DNA from 4 places in the Dactylosporangium sp. NPDC051087 genome. Region 1 is predicted to be linked to each of the others. Evidence: riboswitches for the same ligand, from Rfam matches in the RefSeq annotation. Region 1 holds a riboswitch; each other region holds the start of a gene.
The links. Region 1 has a riboswitch for cyclic di-AMP ahead of ACZ6TV_RS00040 (C40 family peptidase). Riboswitches for the same ligand answer to the same signal wherever they lie in the genome.
Positions count from the first base shown of each region.

Region 2: it holds a riboswitch for cyclic di-AMP, as region 1 does, so the genes downstream of both, ACZ6TV_RS14930 (C40 family peptidase) here and ACZ6TV_RS00040 (C40 family peptidase) in region 1, are expected to answer to the same signal.
Region 3: it holds a riboswitch for cyclic di-AMP, as region 1 does, so the genes downstream of both, ACZ6TV_RS14120 (C40 family peptidase) here and ACZ6TV_RS00040 (C40 family peptidase) in region 1, are expected to answer to the same signal.
Region 4: it holds a riboswitch for cyclic di-AMP, as region 1 does, so the genes downstream of both, ACZ6TV_RS01585 (coiled-coil domain-containing protein) here and ACZ6TV_RS00040 (C40 family peptidase) in region 1, are expected to answer to the same signal.

Region 1 covers NZ_JBVJIJ010000001.1:1,723-5,756, forward strand. Annotated here, with positions in the region: tRNA gene ACZ6TV_RS00020 (tRNA-Gly) at 233-303, opposite strand; gene ACZ6TV_RS00025 (pyridoxamine 5'-phosphate oxidase family protein) at 313-819, opposite strand; gene ACZ6TV_RS00030 (MarR family winged helix-turn-helix transcriptional regulator) at 886-1,338, shown strand; gene dcd (dCTP deaminase) at 1,352-1,933, shown strand; gene ACZ6TV_RS00040 (C40 family peptidase) at 1,944-2,915, opposite strand; cyclic di-AMP (ydaO/yuaA leader) riboswitch at 2,924-3,063, opposite strand; gene ACZ6TV_RS00045 (LamG-like jellyroll fold domain-containing protein) at 3,171-3,863, opposite strand.
Region 2 covers NZ_JBVJIJ010000007.1:30,994-37,152, forward strand. Annotated here, with positions in the region: gene ACZ6TV_RS14915 (AMP-dependent synthetase/ligase) at 1-704, opposite strand, end outside; gene ACZ6TV_RS14920 (ABC transporter ATP-binding protein) at 941-1,705, opposite strand; gene ACZ6TV_RS14925 (ABC transporter ATP-binding protein) at 1,722-2,495, opposite strand; cyclic di-AMP (ydaO/yuaA leader) riboswitch at 2,785-2,932, shown strand; gene ACZ6TV_RS14930 (C40 family peptidase) at 2,940-3,938, shown strand; gene ACZ6TV_RS14935 (methyltransferase domain-containing protein) at 3,981-4,727, shown strand; gene ACZ6TV_RS14940 (Rv0361 family membrane protein) at 4,738-5,169, shown strand; gene ACZ6TV_RS14945 (sigma-70 family RNA polymerase sigma factor) at 5,364-6,159, opposite strand, start outside.
Region 3 covers NZ_JBVJIJ010000006.1:246,322-252,480, forward strand. Annotated here, with positions in the region: gene ACZ6TV_RS14110 (hypothetical protein) at 1-780, shown strand, start outside; gene ACZ6TV_RS14115 (hypothetical protein) at 860-1,414, shown strand; gene ACZ6TV_RS14120 (C40 family peptidase) at 1,491-2,477, opposite strand; cyclic di-AMP (ydaO/yuaA leader) riboswitch at 2,485-2,638, opposite strand; gene ACZ6TV_RS14125 (family 78 glycoside hydrolase catalytic domain) at 2,909-6,159, shown strand, end outside.
Region 4 covers NZ_JBVJIJ010000001.1:331,779-337,937, forward strand. Annotated here, with positions in the region: gene ACZ6TV_RS01570 (MarR family winged helix-turn-helix transcriptional regulator) at 1-413, shown strand, start outside; gene ACZ6TV_RS01575 (hypothetical protein) at 410-802, shown strand; gene ACZ6TV_RS01580 (DHH family phosphoesterase) at 883-1,812, opposite strand; gene ACZ6TV_RS01585 (coiled-coil domain-containing protein) at 1,900-2,874, opposite strand; cyclic di-AMP (ydaO/yuaA leader) riboswitch at 2,944-3,087, opposite strand; gene ACZ6TV_RS01590 (hypothetical protein) at 3,507-4,640, shown strand; gene ACZ6TV_RS01595 (glycoside hydrolase family 19 protein) at 5,269-6,159, shown strand, end outside.

The sequences.
Region 1 (4,034 bases):
CACCGACCACCTCAGCGCCATGCGCGCGCTTCGCCGATTGGCGACGGCAACTGCTCGAAGACCGTCCCGATCCGACAGCTAGGTGCCAGCCGACAAGGGGATGAAGGTGCTTGGTAGTCGGAGCCACGACGGTGAGCACCACAGATCGTGGGGTCTGGGGCTCGGGCCCCAGGCTGGAATGGCGAAGGACCCCCGGTTCGCGCTTTCCGCGAACCGGGGGTCCCCAGGTCCGAGCGGGTGAAGGGAATCGAACCCTCACTGTCAGCTTGGGAAGCTGATGTTCTGCCATTGAACTACACCCGCGAGCGACGCCTACTGTACCGAATCCGCGGGCGTCGTGCACGGACCATTCCGGCGGGCCCTGGGAACTCGGGCTAAGCGGTCGCGCCAGAGGGTCTTGGTGGAGGTGAGGGGCGAGTCGCGTTGGACGATCATCGCTACCTCGATGGTGAGGGCGTAGAGCTTCCAGTCCACGCGTTGGGCTGCGCGCATCTGCAGGGCGAGGGCGGCCACGACCAGGGGATCCATGACCGGGGCGGCGTGGCCTGAGAGGTACGCCTCGTCGGAGGTGTCCTCGGCGGGGAAGCTGTGCAGCGCGTAGCGGCCGTCCCGGTCCAGGTCGTGGCGTTTCGGGGAGGGGAGGATGAAGCAGTAGAGGCCCTCATCGGTGATGACGGGCATCACGGGGTGGACGCGGGGTCCTCCGTCGGGGCGGATGGTGGCCAGGTAGCCCATGCCGGGGCCGTACTGGCAGATCAGGGTGCGGATGGCCGTCGCCAGGAGGGGCTCGGCCGCGGAGAATGATGCCCACGTCGCCATGCCTCCAAGTTACTCGTACACGTGTACGAAAAGTGTGTGATTCCACGAATGAAGGACAATGGTCCGGTGGGTGACACCGACGCGCTGATCGACCTCCTCCGGCAGTTCAACCTCGAGGCGGACCGGTTCGTGGAGGTGTTCACGCGGGCGCACGGGCTGCACCGCACGGACATGAACGCGGTGGCGTACATCTGGCGGGCGGCGGAGGAGGACACGCCGCTCACGCCCGGGGAGCTGGCCAGGACGTTGCGGTTGAGTCCGGCGGCGACGACGGCGTTGCTGGACCGGCTCGAGCGGGCCGGCCATGTCGAGCGGCGGCACGACATGGCCGATCGGCGGCGGGTACACCTGGTGATGCGGCCGCCGGCGAAGGACCTGGCGCAGGCGTTCTTCGCGCCGCTGGGGCGGCACATGCGCGGGGCGCTGGAGGAGTTCGACGAGGACGAGCTGGCGATCACTGCAAAAGTCATCAAAAAGATCAACGAGGCGACCGCGAGGGCCGCCGAAGAGGCGGCGTAATAGGGTCGACAGCGTGCTGCTCTCCGACCGTGACCTGACAAAAGAGCTCGCCGACGGCCAACTTCGGCTGGAGCCCTTCGAAAAAGACCTGGTCCAGCCGTCGAGCATCGATGTGCGGCTCGACCGCTGGTTCCGGGTGTTCAACAACCACCTGTACACCCACATCGACCCGGCGACGCAGCAGGACGATCTCACCGCGATGGTGGAGGTCGAGGACGGGCAGCCGTTCGTGCTGCACCCGGGTGAGTTCGTGCTCGCCTCGACGCTCGAGGTGATCAGTCTCGGCGATCAGCTGGCCGGGCGGCTGGAGGGCAAGTCGAGTCTCGGGCGGCTCGGGCTGCTGACGCACTCGACCGCGGGGTTCATCGACCCGGGGTTCTCCGGGCACGTGACGCTCGAGCTGTCCAATGTGGCCAATCTGCCGATCATGCTCTGGCCGGGGATGAAGATCGGGCAGCTGTGCATCTTCCGGCTGTCGAGCCCGTCGGAGCACCCGTATGGCTCAGAGGTCTACGGCAGCCGGTATCAGGGCCAGCGCGGCCCGACGGCGAGCCGGTCCTACCAGAACTGGAGGACCTGGCCCACCGCCACGTAGGAACCGGAAGCTAGCCGACCCTGCCGTAGCCGGCGATCGGTGCGCTGTCGATCTTCTTCATGCGGACCACGTCACCCGAGGTCGGGGCGTGGACCATCCAGCCGCCGCCCACATACAGGCCGACGTGGTGCAGGTCGCTGTAGAAGAAGACGAGGTCGCCGGCCTTCAGGTCGGCCCGGCTGACGCGCTTCGTGTCCGAGTACTGCCACTTCGTGTAGTGCCGCAGCGTGTGGCCGGCCTGCTTCCACGCGTACAGCGTGAGGCCGGAGCAGTCGAACGTGTTGGGACCCTCGGCCGCCCACACGTACTTCTTGCCGATCTGCTGGCAGGCGACCTGCGCGGCCTTCGCGGCGTCGCCACCGGAGTATTCGACCGGGCAGGCGACGGGGCGCAGCTCGCCGGTCGCGCCGCTGGACCCATACGCCTTGGTGCGCATGTCGTTGAGCTGCTTGATCTCGGCGTTGATGGTGGTCTCTTTGGCCGCCATCTCGGCCTCGGCGGCCTTCTGGGTGGCGATCAGCTCGTCGAGCGGCTTCTTCTGGTCGTCGAGGACCTTCTTGCTGTCCATGACGTCCTTGATGCCGGCGGCCTCGTCCTTGGCCAGCATGTTGAGCATGACGAGCTGCTCGGCGAAGGTGTCCGGCGAGCCGGTCGTCATCAGCGCGTTGAAGCTGGAGACGCGGCCGGTCTTGTACTGCAGGACCGAGAACGCGCTGACCCGCAGGAGGGCGGTGTCGACCTGCGCCTGGAGTGGGTCGATCTGGTTCTTGAGTGCCGTCTGCTTCGCAAGGTTGGCCTTCAGCTCGCCCTTGAGCTGGTTGTGCTGCTCGATGATGGGCTCGACTTCATTCCACTTCTTGTCGATCTGCGCTTCGAGCTCGGCCGGGGTCGGGTCCGCCTTGGCGACTCCGGTGATCCCGACGGCGAGCGACAGACCGCCGAGTGTAGCGACGAGGAGCCGAACCAGACGGTTGGGCCGCATCGAGGAGATACTCCTTCTTCCAGCCGCCTACCGGGTTAGCTGACGGGTTCGGACGGGAAGGTCGTCCTACCGCGACCGTGTCGCGGATTCACCCCAAATGGCGCAGGTGGGTCCCCGGTTCAAAAATTTGACTCGGCGGTGCCGTCTGGCGCGCCCGTGCTGGGCGCGGACATCCATCCGACCGGAAATCACGGTATGGCGACCGCTCCCAACGGGCAAGTCGATCCACGATTGTTGTCCGAATTGGGCGAAAAGTCAGGCCACTCCGGTGACATACACGTCATCAATTGCACCGATGAACTGGTCGTTGTTCGCACTGGTTCCCTTGCCACCAATACAGAGTGGATCCGGGTTCACTATGGACAGTGACGGAGGGATCGGTGATCTTCCCTTGATCTGACCGTCGACAGCCACTGTGAGCAGGGCGTCACTGCGCGAACACTCGATTCGGTGCCACCGCCCGTCGGCCACGGTCAGCGACGCGAGGGCTACGTAAATGGTAGGTCCAGAAGTGCCGACAATCACACAACTGGGATACCCCGCGGCGCCGTCGACCTGCAACTTGAACTGACTGTCACCAACCGAGAACCCTTTTTGCAGCACATTGGCGCCCTTGGAAGTCTCATGCGGCGCTACGAGCACACTGGCGCCATAGGTGAACGCGCCGCTTCCTGGATTGAGGAATTCCGCGGGGCCACTCTGCAGGATGGCGCGGGCACAACTCTCCGCACCGTAATGCTCACACGGCTGCGGAAAACGCACCGCGAGTCCGCCGTTGTGCGGCACCGTGGACAGCTCCCCGCCGACCTTGCGGACCCGTAGCGGCAGCCTGCCCGCGCCGTCCAGGACCGGGCCGATGACGCCGGCGTCGAAGGAGTACCGGATGCCGGTCGCCGGATGCGTGGCGGCTGCCGGCGCCGAGGCCGGCTGGGCCGCCTCGGTCGGCACGGCGGACACCGAGCCACGACCGGAGGACGGCGGGGCCGATGGCGTCTCGACAGGCACCCGGCGAGCCGCGCAGCCACTGGCCGCGACCACCGAGACAAGCGCAAGCAGAACGGGGGGCCACATACGCATAACCGGACATTATGCCGAAATGCGGATGCCGGGATCGCGGCA
Region 2 (6,159 bases), on a different contig from region 1:
ACCGTGAAGACCCGCTCCGCGACGTGGCACAGCGGCAGGTACGACAGGGTCAGGTCACCCGGCCCGGGCGGCGGGTCGGAGAAGCCGCCGCCCTCGATGAGGACCCGGATGGCGAAGTCGACGTTGGCGACGGTGAGCATCGCGCCCTTGGGCCGCCCGGTGGTGCCGGACGTGTAGATCAGCGTCGCGACGTCGCCGGGCTGCGACGCGAGCTCGACCGGGCCGTCGTCCGCGTGCGACGCGAGGAGGTCGCTCCACGCGATGAGCTTCGGGTTCTTGTACCGGCCGCGGATGCCCCGGGGTTCGAGGTAGACGATCCATTCGAGGTCCGGGCAGTCGGGAAGGACGGCGAGGGCCTTGTCGACCTGTTCCTGGTCCTCGGCGAAGAGCACCCGGGCGCCGGAGTCGGCGAGCATGTGCCGCACCTCGTCGGGCGGGTTCGTCGGGTAGAGCCCGACGGTCGCGGCCCGCACGGCGACGGCGGCGACGTCGACGAAGAGCCACTCGGAGCGGTTCTCCGACTGGATCGCGACCCGGTCGCCGGGCTGCACGCCGAGTGACCTGAGCGCCCGGGCCACGGTCTCCGCGGTGCTCCAGTAGTCACGCCAGGTGATCTCGCGCCAGATGCCGCGGTGCTTCTCCCGCAGCGCGACGGCGTCCGGGGTACGTTCCGCGTGCTGCTTCACCAGATCAGCGATCGTCATGCGTCCTCACTTCGTTCCGGGCGCCTGACCGCAGGCTGACCTCCTGATGACCGGCCCGAGCCGCTCCGCTGGCCGGTCATGCGTCCTCACTTCGTTCCGGGCGCCTGACCGCAGACTGATCTCCTGATGACCGGCCCGAGCCGCTCCGCTGGCCGGTCATGCGTCCTCACTTCGTTCCGGGCGCCTGACCGCAGACTGATCTCCTGATGACCGGCCCGAGCCGCTCCGCTGGCCGGTCATGCCGCCTCCACCTCGCCCAGGTAGGCGCGCAGGACGTCGGGGTTGTTCTGCACCTCGGCGGGGGTGCCGGTGGCGACGGGCACCCCGAAGTCGACGACCATGACCCGGTCGGCGAGGTCCATGACGAGGCCCATGTCGTGCTCGACGAGGATCATCGGGATGCCGAGCTCCTCGCGGACGTCGAGGATGAAGCGGGCCATGTCCTCGGTCTCCTCCAGGTTCATCCCGGCGACCGGCTCGTCCAGCAGCAGCAGCTTCGGCTCCATCGCCAGGGCCCGGCCGAGCTCGACGCGCTTCTGCACGCCGTACGGCAGCAGCCCCACCGGCAGGCGGCGCCACTGGGCGAGCTCGAGGAAGTCGACGATGTCCTCGACCACGGCCCGGTTGGCGATCTCCTCGCGCCGGGCGCGGCCGAGCCACGCGATGGCGGCGAGGGTGCCGTAGCGAATGTGGTGGTGCCGGCCGAGCATGAGGTTCTCCAGCACGGTCAGGTGCTGGAACAGCTCGACGTTCTGGAAGGTGCGGGCCACGCCGAGCTTGGCGACCTTGTCGGGGCGCAGGCCGGTGAGCTCGACGTCGCCGAGCTGCACCCTGCCCTGCTGCGGGCGGTACACACCCGAGATCACATTGAAGATCGACGTCTTCCCGGCCCCGTTGGGCCCGATGACGGCGAAGAGTTCGTTGTCCGCGACGGTGAACGAAACACCGTCGATGGCTTTGACGCCGGCGAAACTGAGCCGGACGTCTTCGAAACGCAGCACGGCGACTCCTGATTTCCTATGACAGCCAGCGTTTGCGGCGCTTGTAGTGCTTCACGTCGCGGAAGGACCGCTCGGCCCGTCCCAGGTAGAACTCGCGGATGTCGTCGTCGGCGAGCAGTTCGGCGGCGGGCTTGTCGAGCACGACCTTGCCGGTCTCCAGCACGTATCCGTGCTCGGCGATGGACAGCGCCATGGTCGCGTTCTGCTCGACCAGCAGCACGCCGGTGCCGGCCCGGTTGATCTGCACGATCAGGTCGCGGACCTGCTCCACCAGGCGCGGCGCGAGGCCGAGGCTGGGCTCGTCGAGCAGCAGGTACGCCGGGTCCGACATGAGCGCCCGCCCCATCGCCAGCATCTGCTGCTCGCCGCCGGAGAGGTAGCCGGCGACGCTGCCGCGGCGCTGCGCGAGGACGGGGAAGAGGCTGTACATGCGGTCCATGGCCTCGGCCCGGCCCTTGGGGCGGGTGTGGGCGCCGAGCCGCAGGTTCTCCTCGACGGTGAGCTCCGCGAATGTCCTGCGCCCCTCCATCACCTGCGAGACGCCCCGCCGCACGATCGCGGCCGGTCGCAGCCGGTGGATGGGTCTGTCATCGAGGGTGATCGCGCCTTTGGTGACGGCGCCGTCGTGCACGCCGAGCAGGCCCGACAGGGCCCGCAGCAGCGTGGTCTTGCCCGCACCGTTCGCGCCGAGCAGCGCGACGATGCGTCCTGGTGGGACCTGCAGGCTGACGCCCCGCAGGACCAGCATCACGTCGTCGTAGACGACCTCGAGGTTCTGGACACGCAACATCCGGTGACGCTCCTCCGGGGGTGTTCGGAGTGGGCGAACTATGTGCATCGACGGTGAATAAAGTTACGTGTATTTAACCGGGTTCCAGAGCAGAATCAAGCCCCAAATATGTGTCCGTCAACACTCGGTTCCGTGTTGTGTCACCGTCCGATGTGGAGCGACAACCCGTGGTGATACGGACTTTTGGGGTAATAGATATTGAACAACTCGCGCGGGTTTCGCTTCGCTGGTGATCACGTTAAGTTAGGTCCGGCCTGCCCGGCAGTCCGTCGCCCAGCCCGGGCGGCGCCGGCAAGCGCCGCCGAATCGAGCGCCGTCACGGCGCTGTGCGAGCCGGGGACCCAGGTTCCTTGGGGTGAATCCGCGAAGCCGCGGTAGGGCGCACTCTTCCCGCCCGAACCCGTCAGCTAACCCGGTAGGCGGTCGGTGAAGAAGGGTCATCCCTTGTCCGTCGGACACCGCGCCAGACGATCCCTGCTGCGCACCCTGATCATCGGGGCCGTGTCGCTGGTCATCGTGGCGCCCGCGAGTGTCGCCAAGGCCGACCCCACGCTCGCCGAGATCGAAGCCCAGCTCGACAAGGTGGGCGACGAGTTCGAGGCGACGGTCGAGGCCTACAACAAGGTCAACGAAGAGCTCGCCAACGCCCAGGCGGCCAACGCCGAGCTGCAGAAGAAGCTCCAGCCGTTCGCGGACAGCGCGGCCGCCGCCACCGCCAACGTCGACGTGCTCGCGGTCGCCGCGTTCAAGACCTCGGGCAACTTCGCCACGCTGTCGGTCATCCTCGGGTCGCAGTCCTCCGACTCGCTGATCGACCAGCTCTCCACCCTGCAGCAGATCAACAAGCACCAGCAGGCGGAGATCGGGGCGCTCAAGGTGGCCCAGGCGGAGCTCGCCGACGAGCAGAAGAAGATCGACGACACGATCGCCGCGGAGAACGCGAAGAAGGCCGAGCTCGAGGTCAAGAAGAAGAAGATCGAGGGCGACGTCAAGAAGCTCGAGGACCTCAAGCGCCGGGCCACCGCGGCCGGCAGCACCAAGACCACGGCCGCGACGAAGCCCGCCGGTCCCCCGCCCGCCGTGTCCGGCGTGGCGGGCAAGGCCGTCACCTTCGCGTGGAACCAGATCGGCAAGCCCTACAAGTGGGGTGCGGCCGGGCCGAGCAGCTACGACTGCTCCGGTCTCACGTCGGCCTCGTGGAAGGCCGCCGGCAAGAGCATCCCCCGGGTCGCCCAGGATCAGTACCGCGGCACCGCACGCGTCTCACAGGCCGATGCGGCAGCCGGTGACCTGGTCTTCTTCGGCTCCTCCACGAGCAACATCACGCACGTCGGGCTCTACATCGGCAACGGGCAGATGATCCACGCGCCGACCACCGGCAAGACCGTGCAGGTGTCCTCGACCAACCGGAGCAACCTGCGGGGCTTCGGCCGCGTCAGGTAGTCCCGTCCTCTCTCCAGAGGCCATGCCCGGCAAGATTGGGGCATGGCCTCTTGGGATCCCGAGCAGTACCGCCGCTTCGCCGAAGAGCGGGCGCGGCCCTTCCACGAGCTCGTCGCGCGCATCCGGACCACCGCGCCGGTCGCGGTCGTCGACCTCGGCTGCGGGCCCGGCGCGCTGACCGCGACGCTCGCCGAGCGGTATCCGGACGCGGCGGTGCTAGGCATCGACTCCTCCCCCGAGATGCTCGCCGACGCCGCCCCGCTCGCCACGCCGCAGCTGTCGTTCCAGCTCGGCGACATCGCCGGGTGGCGGCCGCAGCGCGGCTCCGTGGACGTCATCGTCGCCAACGCCTCGCTGCAGTGGGTCGGCGACCACGCCGCGCTCATGCCGGTGCTCGCCGCGGCCCTCGACGACGGGGGCACCCTGGCCTTCCAGGTCCCGACCGGCGGGCCCATCCTCCCCGAGGACGTCCTGGGACCCGCGCGGCTCGGGCCGCGCGGCGCGACGCCGGTGCGGGAGCCGTCCTGGTACGTGCGGACGCTCGCCGGGCTCGGCCTGACCGTCGACGCGTGGGAGACGACCTACTTCCACGTGCTGCCGGGCGAGGACCCGGTCCTCGAATGGTTCAGCGGGACCGGCCTGCGCCCGTATTTCGACGCGCTGTCCGGTGCGGAGCTCGACGAGTTCCGTGCCCGGGTCGCGGCCGCGCTGCGCGAGCGGTACCCCCGCGAACCCTTCGGGACGATCCTGCCGTTTCCGCGACTGTTCGTGGTGGCACGGCGAACCTAAGATCTCGGCCGTGGAGCAACCGCGCAGCCGCCGCAGCTCGGCGAAGATCGTGCTGGCCGTCGTCGCCGTCCTGGCAGCCCTGTGCTGCTGCGGCGGCGGCGCGGGCGCGTTCTTCTTCTTCAACGGCGCCACGAAGGCCGCCGGCGAGGCGACCTCGGCGTTCCTGACCGACCTGCAGGCCGGGGACCTGACGGCGGCCTACGACCGGCTGTGCGACGCGACGCGGTCCCGCTACGAGCAGCCGTCCTTCGCCGAGGTGGTCAACCGGCGCAAACCGGTCTCGCACGACGTGCACTGGGGCGGCGGGTACAGCAACAGCAACGGGCGGGAGACGGCCACGATCACGGCGGACATCTCCTACGCCGGCGGCGGGCGGGACGCGCACACCTTCCAGCTGACGAAGGACGCCGGCACCTGGAAGGTCTGCGGCGACCCGTACTGACGCAGCGTCACCGGCACGGAGGAACCGCGGGGTGGGCGGGGAGCGTCCGGGGCGCCGGGAGCGTGCCCACCGCGCCGGACACCGAGCGTGACGATCAGTGACCTAAACGAGACCTAAGCGTCCCACGATGTGGAAGCAGCCCCCGACCGGTCCGGTCAGGGGCTGCAGGGTTTCGGTAGCGGCGTCGTTGTCGGCTAGGCGGCCTGGAGGCCTTCCGCACGGGCCAGCTCGCGGAGCCGGCCGAGGGCCTGGATCTCCAGCTGGCGGATGCGCTCGCGGGACAGTGAGAACCGGCTCGCGACCTCGGTCAGCGAGTGCTCGCGACCGTCCTCCAGACCGTAGCGGGCGCGCATGATGCCCGCGGACCGGTCGTCGAGGTGGTTGAGCAGGCCCTCGATGCGCTGGCGCTCCAGGGCGGCGAGGACCACGTCCTCCGGCGACGGCGCGTCGGAGTCGGAGACCAGGTCGCCGAGGCTGGTGTCGCCGTCGTCGCCGACCGGTGTGTCGAGCGAGACGGTGTCCTGGGACCAGCGCTTCAGCTCGTGCACGCGCTCGACGGGGACGCCGAGTGCGGTCGCGAGCTGCTCGGGCTCGGGATCGTTGCCGAGCTCACGGGTGAGCTGACGCGCGACGTTGCGCATCCGGTTGACGTCCTCGACGAGGTGGACGGGCAGCCGGACCGTGCGCTCCTGCTGCGCGATCGCCCGGCTGATCGCCTGGCGGATCCACCACGTCGCATATGTCGAGAACTTGTAGCCGCGCACGTAGTCGAACTTCTCCACGGCGCGGACCAGGCCGGTGTTGCCCTCCTGGATGAGGTCGAGCATCGGCATGCCCGACCGCACGTATCGCCGCGCGATCGACACCACGAGGCGCAGGTTGGCCCGGATGAACCGGTCCTTCGCCCGCTCGCCCTCGTCGACGAGGCGCTGCAGCTCGGCGGCGCTCACGCCGTCGGGCAGCTCGTCCTCGTCCAGCAGGTGCTCCGCA
Region 3 (6,159 bases), on a different contig from region 1:
CCGGACGGCAAGCGCGTCTCGTTCCGCCGCGCCGAGGACCTGGTCGTCGCCGACCTCGCCGGCAAGGCGACCGTGCTCGACAAGGTCAAGAAGGAGAAGTACACCCTGGGCGGCGTCACCCAGGTGAGCGCCACGTCCGAGCTGGACTGCGGCGAGTGGCTGGACGACACGCACGTGAAGTTCGACCGCCGCAAGAGCATGCCGCAGCAGGTGTCGGTCGAGATCACCGACACCACCACCGTCGTCAAGGCCGACACCACCACCGTCGCGGTCCTCGGCGGCAAGACCCCGAAGCTGCTGGACTCGCCGAAGATGTGGCACCCCACCGCCGTGTGCGGCAAGCGGGTCGCGGTCTCCATCGGCTCCGCGAAGGAGGCCCTGCACTTCAAGGAGCGCACCGGCGACGCCGACCTGACCAAGGACGGCGCGTTCCACGGCGCCGACACGATCCTCGCGGGCACGACCGTCGGCGGCAACAGCCTGCTCTTCGTCCCCGGCACCTGCCGCCCGGTCCTCTACACCACCGAGACCCGGACCTTCCAGACCGTGGACCCGGCCACGCGGGCCATCGGCAAGGACCCGATCCTCACCCTGCCCTCCGGCGGCATCGACGTGCGACTGTACGACGACCCGGAGACCTGGCAGCCGGCACCGGACAGCGAGGTGCTCGCCGCTGTCGTCGACAAGCAGGTCGTCATCGTCGACCTCAAGGCCGGCACCGCGTCGCTGGTCCCCGCCGACAACCTCGACGCCTCCTCGCGGGTCATCGCCTGGCTGTGAGGTCGGCAGCCGGGCGTGCCGGTGCCGTCGCGTCTATGATCCTTGGACTTTCACGACCACGAACGGGGAGGCGCGCGTCATGCGCATGCGCACGATGACGGCGGCACTGGTCCTTGCCCTCGCGGCCGGACTGAGCGGGGCCTGCGGCACCGACGCCGGTGAGGCGGGCAAGAACGCGGCGCCGGCCGGTGGCGCCGCGTCCGGTGCCGCGACAGGTGCCGCGTCGGGCACGGCGTCGGGCACGGGGGCGGGTGCCCCGTCCGGTGCGGCGGCGAGCCAGCCGGCCGGTGTGAAGGGGGACTCGGAGCGGATCTGCAAGGCCGTCATCGCGGCCTTCGAGGCCGAGAAGACGCAGCTGCTCGAGGTGCTCCTCAAGTTGGCGACCGCAGAGGACCAGGCCACCAAGGACAAGGCCAAGGCCGACGGGGCGGCGCTCGTCGAGCGGCTCAAGACGGCCGTCGACAAGGAGACCGCGACCGCCGACCCGAAGCTGAAGGCGGCGCTGCAGGCGCTCGTCGGGACCCTCGGCAGGATGCTCACCCCGGAGGGCGTCGCCGACCCGGACTTCGAGAAGAAGCTCGACGCGGCCACGGCCGAGGCGTCCACCTACTGCCCGGGCCTCGACGCGGCGTAGCGACAAGCACGACGGCGGGCGCCCCGCCTCAACGGGGGAGAGGCGGGGCGCCGTCGGTGCCGACTTGCGGAGGAGGTCAGCCCGGGCGGCCGTAGCCGTAGAGGCTGTCGATGTCGATCGGGGCGACCTTGACGACGGTGCGGCTGTTGGGGGCGTGGATGATCTGGTTGTTGCCGATGTAGATGCCCACGTGGCCGAGGCCGTTGTAGAAGACCAGGTCGCCGGGGACCAGCTGGCTGCGGGAGATGTGGCGCACCTTGCCCCACTGCTGGGCGGCGTTGTGCGGGAGGGTCACGCCGGCGGCTTTCCAGGCCATCATGGTCAGGCCGGAGCAGTCGAAGGTGTTCGGGCCGGCGGCGCCCCAAACGTACTTCTTGCCGAGCTGGGCCCAGGCGTAGTTGACCGCCTTGCCCGCGTTGCCGGAGACCGCCGGGGGCTTGCCCGGGTTCGTCGCCGGGGCCGTGGTCTTGGGTTTCGCGGCGGCCGCCGCGGCGGCCTCGGCCTTGGCCTGCAGGGCGTCGAGCCGCTTGATGTCGCCCTCGATCTTCTTGCGGCGGGTGGCCAGTTCGGTCTTCTGCTGGCTCTGCGCGGCGAGGGTCTCGTTGAGGCGGCGCTGCTCGGCGTCGAAGGTGTCCTTGGCCGTGCTGTAGGCGGTCAGGTCGCGCTGCTGGCTGCGGGAGATCTGCTGGAGCGTGCCGACCCGGCCGGTGAAGGCGTCGGTCGAGCTCGCGCCGAGCATGAGCGACAGGGTGCCGAGGTTGCCGCCGGACTTGTAGGCGTTGACGGCGAACGCGGTGGCCTCGTCCTGGGCGGCGTCGAGGTCGGCCTGCAGGGGCACCAGGTCGGACTGCAGTTTCGCGATCGCCGCCTGGGTGGCCTCGAGGTCGCCGTTGACCTTGTTGTACTGCTCGACGACGAGCTCGACCTCGTTGTTGCCCTTGTCGATCTGGGCCTGGAGCTCTTCCGGGGTCGGGTCCGCGCGTGCGGCACCGGCGGGCGCGATGAGCGCCGCCACCGCCAGCGCGACGACCGCGGTGCGCATGGTCGTGCGTCCGTTGAACACGGCACAGTCCTTCTTCGCGGACCGCCTACCGGGTTAGCTGACGGATTCGGGCGAGAAGAAGGCGCGCCCTACCGCGCCCCGGTGTGGCGGTGTGGCGGGCGCGGATTCACCCCATGGGACAAACCCCGGATGGTTCCCCGGCTCGTCGGCGAACGCCCGGACAGCGGGCGCGGCAGGCGACTCGGCGGCGGCTGCCCGGGCCGCCCCGGCGGGGCGACGACGTCCGGCAGCCAGCACAAACGTAACCGCGCGGAAGAGCAAAGGCGCTCGATCTAAGGCGGACTTAACGCAGACCCAAGGCGGCCCTGCGGACGACCCAGAGCAATTCGACACATTTCCAAAAAGCGTGCTGGTTCTGGAGGCGGCGGCGCTGTTAGCCTGAGGCAACGCAGAATTGAAAGGTTTCAATTCCTAACGTGAAGGACACCGCCATGTTCGTTCACAATCGCGTCGGACAATGCGTGGCCGCCGCCGTCCTCGCAGTCCCGATCACCGTCGCGGCGACCGCCGTGGCGACCACTCCGGCCGCCGCCGCGGCCGGCCAGATCGCCGTCGCCGACCTCCGCGTCGACAACACCGGCGACCCGCTCGGCACCGACAACACCCGGCCCGCCCTCAGCTGGCGGTTGTCCGCGACGGCCAACGGCGAACGGCAGACCGCCTACCGGATCCTCGTCGCCAGCACACCCGGCCGGCTCAGCCCGGGCAGCGCCGACGTCTGGGACAGCGGCAAGGTCGGCACCGGCACCTCGATCGCCGTGCCGTACGGCGGGCCCGCTCTGCAGCCCGCCCGCGCCTACCACTGGGCCGTGCAGGCCTGGGACGCCGCCGACCAGCCGTCCGCGTGGAGCGCCCCCGCCCGCTGGGAGACCGGCCTGTTCGGCACCCAGGACTGGAAGGGCGCGCAGTGGATCAGCCCCGACACGTCCACCACCGCGGCGCCGATGCTGCGCGCGACCTTCACGCTGCAGAGCAAGGCCGTGGCGAGCGCACGGGCCTACGTGCACGGGCTCGGCTTCTACGAGCTGCGGCTCAACGGCGCCAAGGTGGGCGACCAGGTCCTCGCGCCCGCCAACACCCCCTACGAGCGGCGCAACCTGTACAGCACGTACGACGTCACCGCCGCCCTGCGCGCCGGTGGCAACGCCGTCGGGTTGTGGCTCGGCGACGGCTACGGGCCGCGGTTCAGCCCGTACGGCTTCCGCTGGACCGGCCCGAGACAGGCGATCCTGCTGCTCGACGTGACGTACACCGACGGCACCCACCAGACCGTCGTCAGCGACCCGTCGTGGAAGTGGCAGACCGGCCCGATCACCGCCAACGACATCTACGCCGGCGAGACCTACGACGCCCGGCTCGAACGCACCGGCTGGGACCAGACCGGCTACAACGACACCGGATGGCGCGCCGTGCGGACCGTCGCCGCCCCGTCCGGCCCGCTGACCGCGGCGACGCTGCCGCCGATGCGGGTCGTCGCCACCCGCCCGGCCGCGCGGCTCACCCAGCCGCAACCGGGCGTCTGGGTGTACGACTTCGGCCAGAACATCGCCGGATGGGTGCGCCTGCGTGCCCAGGGCGCCGCCGGCACCACCGTGCGCCTGCGGACCGCGGAAGAGGTGCGGGCCGACGGGATGCTCGACACCGCCACGAACCGCAATGCCGCCTCCACCGACACCTACACCCTCGCCGGCACCGGCGCGGCCGAGACGTACGAGCCGCGGTTCACGTACCACGGCTTCCGCTACGTCGAGGTCACCGGCTTCCCCGGCACGCCCACCGCCGGCAGCCTCGACGCCCGGGTCGTCCACGCGGACGTGCGGAGCACGGGGACGTTCACGTCGTCCGACGCGCTGCTCAACCAGATCTGGCAGAACAACCGCTGGTCGATCCTCAACAACTCGATGAGCATCCCGACCGACAACCCCGTCCGCGACGAGCGCACCCCACCGGGCATGGACGTGCAGGCGTACCACGACGCGTCGATCCGCGAGTTCGGCATGAACGCCTTCTACGCCAAGTACCTCGCCGACATGCCGCCCGGCACGGCACTGCCGAACGACGCCGGCAACGCGCAGCAGCCCGACATGGGCGGCAACCAGGTCGTGCTCGCCTGGGCGCTGTACGAGCAGTACGGCGACCGCGACACCCTCGCCGCGCACTACCCGGCGATGAAACGCTTCGTCGACACCAACGCCGCGAACGTCCCCGGCCACATCTGGACCACCGGCTTCGGCGACTGGTGCCCGCCCGACCTCGGCCCGAACGCGGGCGGCGGTCAGGGCAACCCGAGCGCCGGCGCCTGCCAGAGCGAGGTGTCCATCGTCAACACGGCGCTGTCGTACCGGCAGGCGCAGACCCTCGCGAAAGCCGCGGCAGCGCTCGGCCAGACCGCCGACGCGACCCGCTTCACCCAACTCGCCGACAGCATCAGAGCCGCCTTCAACACCCGCTTCCTCAACGCTGACGGCGCGAGCTACGGCGGCGGCCGGCAGACCACGAGCGTGCTGCCGCTCGCCTTCGGCATGGTCCCCGACGCCAACGTCACCGCCGTCGGTGCCCGGCTCGTCGACACGATCCTCAACCGCAACGGCGGGCACCTCGACACCGGCATCTTCGGCACCCGGTTCCTCGTCGACGCCCTGGCCCGGATCGGCCGGATCGACGTGGCGGCGACCGTGCTCGGCACCACCACCTACCCGGGGTTCGGCTACCAGATCAGCCGCGGCGCGACGACACCGTGGGAGCAGTGGACCTACCAGTCCAACATGGAGACCCACGACCACGCGATGTGGTCCGGCGTCAACGCCTCGCTCTACACCCAGCTGGCCGGCATCCAGCCGACCGGGCCGGCCTACTCGACGCTGACCGTCGACCCGCGGATCCCGGCCGGGCTCACCCACGTCGCCGCGTCCGTCGACACCGTCCGCGGCACCGTCGCCAGCGCGTGGACCGTCACCGGCGGACAGGTCACGCTCGACGTCACGGTGCCCGTCGGCGCCACCGCGACCGTTCACGTGCCGAACTTCGGCCGCGGCGACGCCACCGCCGGCCCGCCGGGTGCCTCCCAGGTGTCCGCCGGCGGCGTCGAAACCGTCTACACCGTCGGCTCCGGCGTCTGGCACTTCACCGGATCCGTCGCACCGCCCGGGTCCACCGCGCTGCCGGGGGCGTGGCCGCGGTGCGCGGCCGAGACGGGCACCTGCGCGTTCACCGGACCCCGGACGGTGGCGTTCGGGGCGGCCGGCCGCTTCGCCTACGCGACGCCGTCCAACGGCACCGCCTGCGCCAACGGCGTCTTCGGCGACCCCGCGCCGAACGTCGCCAAGGCCTGCTACACGACCCCGCCGCCGACGGCCGCGGACACCTGGACACCGTGCGCCGCGGAGACCGGCACGTGCGCGTTCGCCGGCACCGCCACCGTCGCGTACGGCGCGGCCGGGCAGTACCGGTACGCCACGGCCACCGGCGCGATGGCGTGCACGAACGCCGTGTTCGGCGACCCGGCCCCCGGCACGGCGAAGGCCTGCTATCTCACCGCGCCGCCACCCGGCACGACGACGTGGACGCCGTGCGCCGACGAGACGAAGACGTGCGCCTTCACCGGCACCCGCGAGGTGGCGTTCGGGGCGGCGGGGCGCTACACGTACCGCCGCATCACCGGCAGCGCACCCTGCACCAACGT
Region 4 (6,159 bases), 330 kb from region 1:
CTCCTGGGTTCCTGGTCTGGCGGCTGTCGATGAAATGGCGGGTCGCCGTCGACCGTGCCCTGGCGCCCGTCGGGCTCACCCACGCGCAGTATTCGCTGCTCGCCACCCTCTACGGGCTTGCCGGCACGGAGCGGCCCAGCCAGAAGCGGCTCGCCGACCACACCGGTCTCGAGCCGCTGTACGTGTCGAAGCTGGCCCGGACCCTGGAAGCGGCCGGGCTGCTCGACCGGCTCCCCGACCCGTCGGACACGCGGGCGGTGCAGCTGGCGCTGACCCCGCGCGGCCACGAGACCACCGGCCGGGCCGTCGGCATCGTCCGCGACCTCATGGAGCAGCTCCTCGCGCCGCTGCCCGCCGATCGCCGGTCAGCGTTCGTCGACGACCTCAACGCCCTACTCAAGGAGACCCCGTGACCACATTGAACGGCCGCATCCTCGGCCAGGCCGAACGCGCCACCCGCGCCGTGCTCGACCGCCTGCTGGAGCGCACCGGCACGACGTTCGAGCAGTGGGTGGCGATCAACCTCACCCATGGCGAGCGGCTCTCCCGCGACGACCTCGTCGCCCGGATGGTGACCGGGCTGCGCACCGACCCGGCGCTCGTCGCCGCCGTCGTCGACGACCCCGCGCTGTTCACCGGGGACATCTCGCTCACCGCGCTGGGCCAGGAGCGCTACGACGAGATCAGTGCCGGCATCGACGGGATCACCGCCGCGCTGTACGGCGACCTGACCCCCGAGGAGCTCGACATCGCGGGCCGGGTGCTGCTGCACGTCACCGACCGGGCCAACGCGCTGGTCTAGTTGCTCAGCCCTAGTTGCTCAGCCCTAGTTGCTCAGCCCTAGTTGCTCAGCCCTAGTTGCTCAGCCCTAGTTGCTCAGCCCTAGTTGCTCAGCACGGCGGCTCTGGGAGCGCCCACCTTGGCGACGATCTCCGCGAGCACCCGCTCCGACTCGTCGTGCGGGACCTGGCAGGTGCCGGCCGCGAGATGGCCGCCGCCGCCGTACTGCAGCATCACCGAGCCGATGTCGGTCGGGGACGTGCGGTCGAGGATCGACTTGCCCACCGCGAACACCGTGTTGAGCTTCTGCTTGCCCCAGATCACGTGGATGGAGACCCGTGCCTCGGGGAACATGGCGTACACCATGAACCGGTTCCCGGCGTAGATCACCTCCTCGTCGCGGAGATCCACGACGACGACGTCCCCCTCGACGTGGCTCACCCGCCGCAGCTGGTCCACGAAGAGCTCCTGCTGCTCGCGGAACAGCTCGGCGCGCTCGGCCACGTCCGGCAGGTCGAGGATCTCCTCGACGTCCTGATGATCGATGCACGCGTCGATGAGCTGCATCATCAGCTGGTAGTTGGAGATCCTGAACTGCCGGAACCGGCCCAGCCCGGTGCGGCTGTCCATGAGGAAGTTCAGCAGCGTCCAGCCGACCGGCTGCAGGATGTCCGTGATGTCGTACTGCGCGGAATCGGCCTTGTCGACCGCCTCCATCAGCTCGTCCGACACGTTCGGGAAGCGCGGGGCGCCGCCGAAGTGGTCATAGATGACGCGGGCCGCGGACGGCGCCTCGGCGTCGATGATGTAGTTGCTCTTCTCGCCCGGGTTGCGCAGCGTCTCCGAGTGGTGGTGGTCGAAGACGAGATGGGCGCCCGGCGCGTAGGGCAGGTTCGTCAGGATGTCGTTGGGCCCGATCTCGGCCGTGCCGTCCTGGACGTCCTTCGGGTGCACGAACGTGATGTCGCCGATGAGGTCCAGGTGACGCAACAGGACGGCACACACCAGACCGTCGAAGTCGCTGCGCGTCACGAGTCGGTGCTTCACTTCGGTTTCCCCTCACGCTGCGTCGGCCGGTCGACAGTTGCCCTATCGGCCGGCCGTCCGCTGACGTGAGGGCTACAGCATGGACAGGTGCACGTGGTTCGTGTGGTCGCTGGAGGGGTCCCCGCCGACGCCGCTGTAGTGGTGCCAGCCGACCGCGGGTGTCCACACCTGTTTGAACCAGATGACGTACATGACGCCCAACCGGTCCGCGTTCTTCACGAAATAGGTCGCCAGGTTGGCCCCGTAGACCTTGTCCTCCCCGGCCGCGACCCCGCCGAAGCCGGACTTCGCCTGCACCGAGAAGTCACACGCACGGCCCTTGGGGTGCTCGTACGGACCGCTCGGCCGGTAGCAGGAGACGAACCGCTTGAAGCCCGCACCCTGCGCCTGCTGCATCGCGTGCAACGTCCGCATCGTGATGCAGCCGCTGGTCGTGGGGTCGTTCTGCTTGCAGCTCTCGGCCGACCAGCCACCGCTGGAGTTGCGCGGCGAGGGGGCGGCGAACGGCAGGTTGGCGGAGACGAAGCCGTTGCTCGGGCCGCCCGCCTGGGACAGCCCCTTCTCGGCTTCCTTCTTCTTCGCGGCCATCACGGCCACCTGCTCCTGCTGGAGCTTGACCTCGCCCTCGAGCGCGGCCTTCTGCGCCGCCTGGTCCTTCTTCAGCTGGTTGAGGTCGCGCAGCAGGTTGTCGTTGTGCCGCGCGATCTCGTCGATCGACCCGGCCCGCTCCGCGAACCCGGTCGGACTGCCCGAGTCCATCAGCGCCACGAACGTGCTCAGCGGCCCCGTCTGATACGCCGCCACGGCGATCGCGGACACCTGCTCGGTGACCCTCGCGAGCTCCGTCTCGGTCGCGGCGAGCTTGGCGGTGAGATCGGCCTGGCTCTTCACCGAGGCGTCGAACTTGTCCTTCGCCTCGATCCACGCGCGGGTGCTCTCGTCGAGGACCTGAGCGAGCGTCGCGTTGGATCCTTCGTCGCCCGTGTCGTCACCCGGCTCGGCGCCGGCGGGCGCGGCGGCCACCGCGCACAGGGCGACCGTCGTCATGGCCGTCACGGCCGCCATCAGGGCGGCGGAAATCCGCCGTCCGGGATGTCGTGATGACATCTGGCTCGTTGTTCCTTCCGTCGGCCGCCGACCGGGTTAGCTGACGGGTTCGGGACGGAACGATCCCTACCGCGGTCACCCGCGGATTCACCCCAGTTACGGTTGGGTCCCCGATTCGCCGGGTTCGCACCGGCGATTAGGCGGCAGTCCTGTCCGGCGCCGCGGGGGCGGCGCCCTGTCGGACGAGACCGACGGCCAGCCTACCCAGGGCTATTCGCCCGCGCAGCGCACCGATTGTGCGCCGCTGTGACGCACCTCTCGAAACGGTGCCATCCCAGCAGGTCGCCTAAGCCTGCCAAAAGAAAACCACGTGACGCAAATCACTGAATCGATGCTGCGCGTTGCGCAACCGCCGTCGTTCTACGCAACCCGGTGATCGCTCAGCGTCACTGCTGACCTGCTCTTCTTCGAACACGCCAGCTCTTTTTCGAACACGAACGGGTGCGATACCGGGCATTGTGCTTGCTGGCTCCCCGGTCGGGTACGGGTCCTGGTTGACGCGCTTGCGTGGCTTCGCGCGGGTGCTCTTCGTCGATCGTTTCGTCGATCCGTTTCGTTGATCGGCCCATTCGTTGATCGACCTCTTCGAGCAACTCGCGGACTTCCAGCCGACCGAGATCAACCGATCGGAGCAGGAATACGGACTGCAGGACCGCTCGACCACGTTCTCAGACGCCATCGAAGAGCTCAACGGCAAGATTTCCAACACGACGCTCACCCACGTCCTCGGCGACATGAACCACAGCGCCCAGGCGCCCTGTGGGGTGCCGCCGACCGCGGACTCGACCCAGTTCTGCTGGAACGACGAGGACAACGACGGCACCACCTGGATCCCGCAGGGCATCACCGGCTCGTGGGACGCCGACGCCGACGGCCGCTGGAACGGGCACCGGGTCATCGCGGCCACCTGGTATGACGACAAGGGCCGCGACGGCACGAACCGAGGCAGCCGCATCACGTTCGTCAACTACGACGACTCCGGCAAGCCGGAGTACCGGCACGTCCTGCTCGTCGTGCCCTTCCGCAACGGCAACAACTTCCAGGCCGTGAAGTCCCACGTCGGCGGCATCGCGTGGGTCGGCCACCACCTGTACGTCGCCGACACTTACGCCATCCGCGTCTTCGACCTGCACACCATCTGGCGCACCAGGGCCGACGCGTCGCGCAAGAAGATCGGCATCCACGACAAGAAGGCCTACGCGGCGGACTACCGGTACGCGATTCCGCAGATCGGCTACTACACGCCGCAGGTGCAGCCGCCGGACCGCCGGCTGCGCATCTCGTCGATCAGCCTCGACCGCAGCAGCTCACCGAACTCCCTGATCACCGCCGAGTTCAAGAAGGATCTCGGCGGCGTCAACTCGCCCAAACCGGCGAACGCCCGGATCGTCCGCTGGGACCTCGACAAGGACGGCAAACTCACCGGGTCCAGTGCCGCCTACGTGACGTCCCGCGCCAACATCAACGGCGCCCTCACCATCGGCGACGGCCCCGATTTCGTCCTGAGCACCAGCGAGTACGGCCGCCGACCCGGCTGGCTGCACCGCGCGGACATCGGCTCCTCGAACCAGCACACGAAGGTCCTGCTCGGCGGCCCGGAAGACCTTTCCTACCAGCCCCAGGGCAAGCGGGTCTGGACCCTGACCGAATACAACGGCAGACGCACCGTCTTCGCCATCCCGCTTTCCTCGATCGGCAACGCGTGACCTGTGCTGCGCCGCTCGACGGCGAGCCGCGGGGCGGGTGATCCCCACCCGCCCCGCACCGTCGGTGCGCAGAGGTTCTGCGCCTTCACTCTGCGGTGATGTCGACGCCGCTTCGCCGCGTCGCTCAGGCTGATCGGACGGGGGTCGGCGCCTTGGCCACGGCCAGGGCCGCCGGGATCGGGGGCGCCGAGGCGCGGAAAACTGCCGCGCATCGCGCAGGCGATGACCACGTCATGGACGACGCTGAAGGCCGTGATCATGGACGAGACGCCCGCCGCGTGAGCGTCTGACCTCGGCGGGTGAAAGCATTCGATGCTGCCCGACAAGGCCGCCTCCCACACCGGGGCTCTGCCGTGTCGTGCCGGTCACCCGACGGGCAGATGTAGGCGGCCCGAGCCGCCGGGATGGCGCGCGGAAGCGCGGAAGCTGCCGCGCGTCGCGCAGGCAGTGCGCCGCTCGCGGCGCATTGGGGGTGCGGGGTGAGAATCCCCCGCCCCGCGGCCGCGCCGCGGAGAGGCACAGCGGCTTAGGGAAACCGTAAAGATTGTTCATTAATTGATGTTGTTGGTGCTGTTGAGGGCCGCGGGCTGGTCGGATGGACGGAGTCGAGCTGAACGGAAGTGATCTGGTGTCCAGAGTGCGTCTGCTTGCGGGGCTGGCCGCGACCGCCGTCGTCGGTGGTGTCGTCGCCGTCTTCAACATGCTGCCGGCGTCGGCAGCCTCCTGCTCGCCCGCGTGGCAGGCGTCGTCGGTCTACACCGGGGGCGCGACCGTGTCGCGGAACGGGCGCAACTTCCTCGCCAAGTGGTGGACGCAGAACGAGGCGCCGCCCGGGAACACGGGAGTGTGGCAGGACCAGGGGGCCTGTGGCGGGAGCACGCCGCAGCCGCCGACGCAGACCGGGTCCGCCGGCGGGTGCAGCTTCCCGGCGTGGCAGCAGGGGCGCAACTACGTCACCGGGGACATCGTCAAGTTCACCGACGGCAAGTACTACATCGCCGAGCACGAAAACCCGGGGTACAGCCCCACGATCAGCACCTGGTACTGGGACCCGTACACCTGCAACGGCGGCGGAACGACGAACCCGCCGACGAACCCGACCACCAACCCGCCGCAGAACGGGGCGTTCGTGGTCAGCGAGGCCCAGTTCAACCAGATGTTCCCGAGCAGGAACCCGTTCTACACGTACAACGGCCTGGTCGCGGCGCTGAACGCCTACCCCGCGTTCGCCAAGACCGGCTCGGACGCGCAGCGCAAGCAGGAGGCTGCGGCGTTCCTAGCGAACGTGAACCACGAGACCGGTGGCCTGGTGTACATCGTGGAGCAGAACACCGCGAACTACCCGCACTACTGCGACACGAGCCAGCCGTACGGGTGCCCCGCCGGGCAGGCCGCGTACTACGGCCGCGGGCCGATCCAGCTCAGCTGGAACTTCAACTACAAGGCCGCCGGTGACGCGCTCGGCATCGACCTGCTGCGCAACCCGAACCTGGTGCAGACCGACCCGGCCGTGGCGATG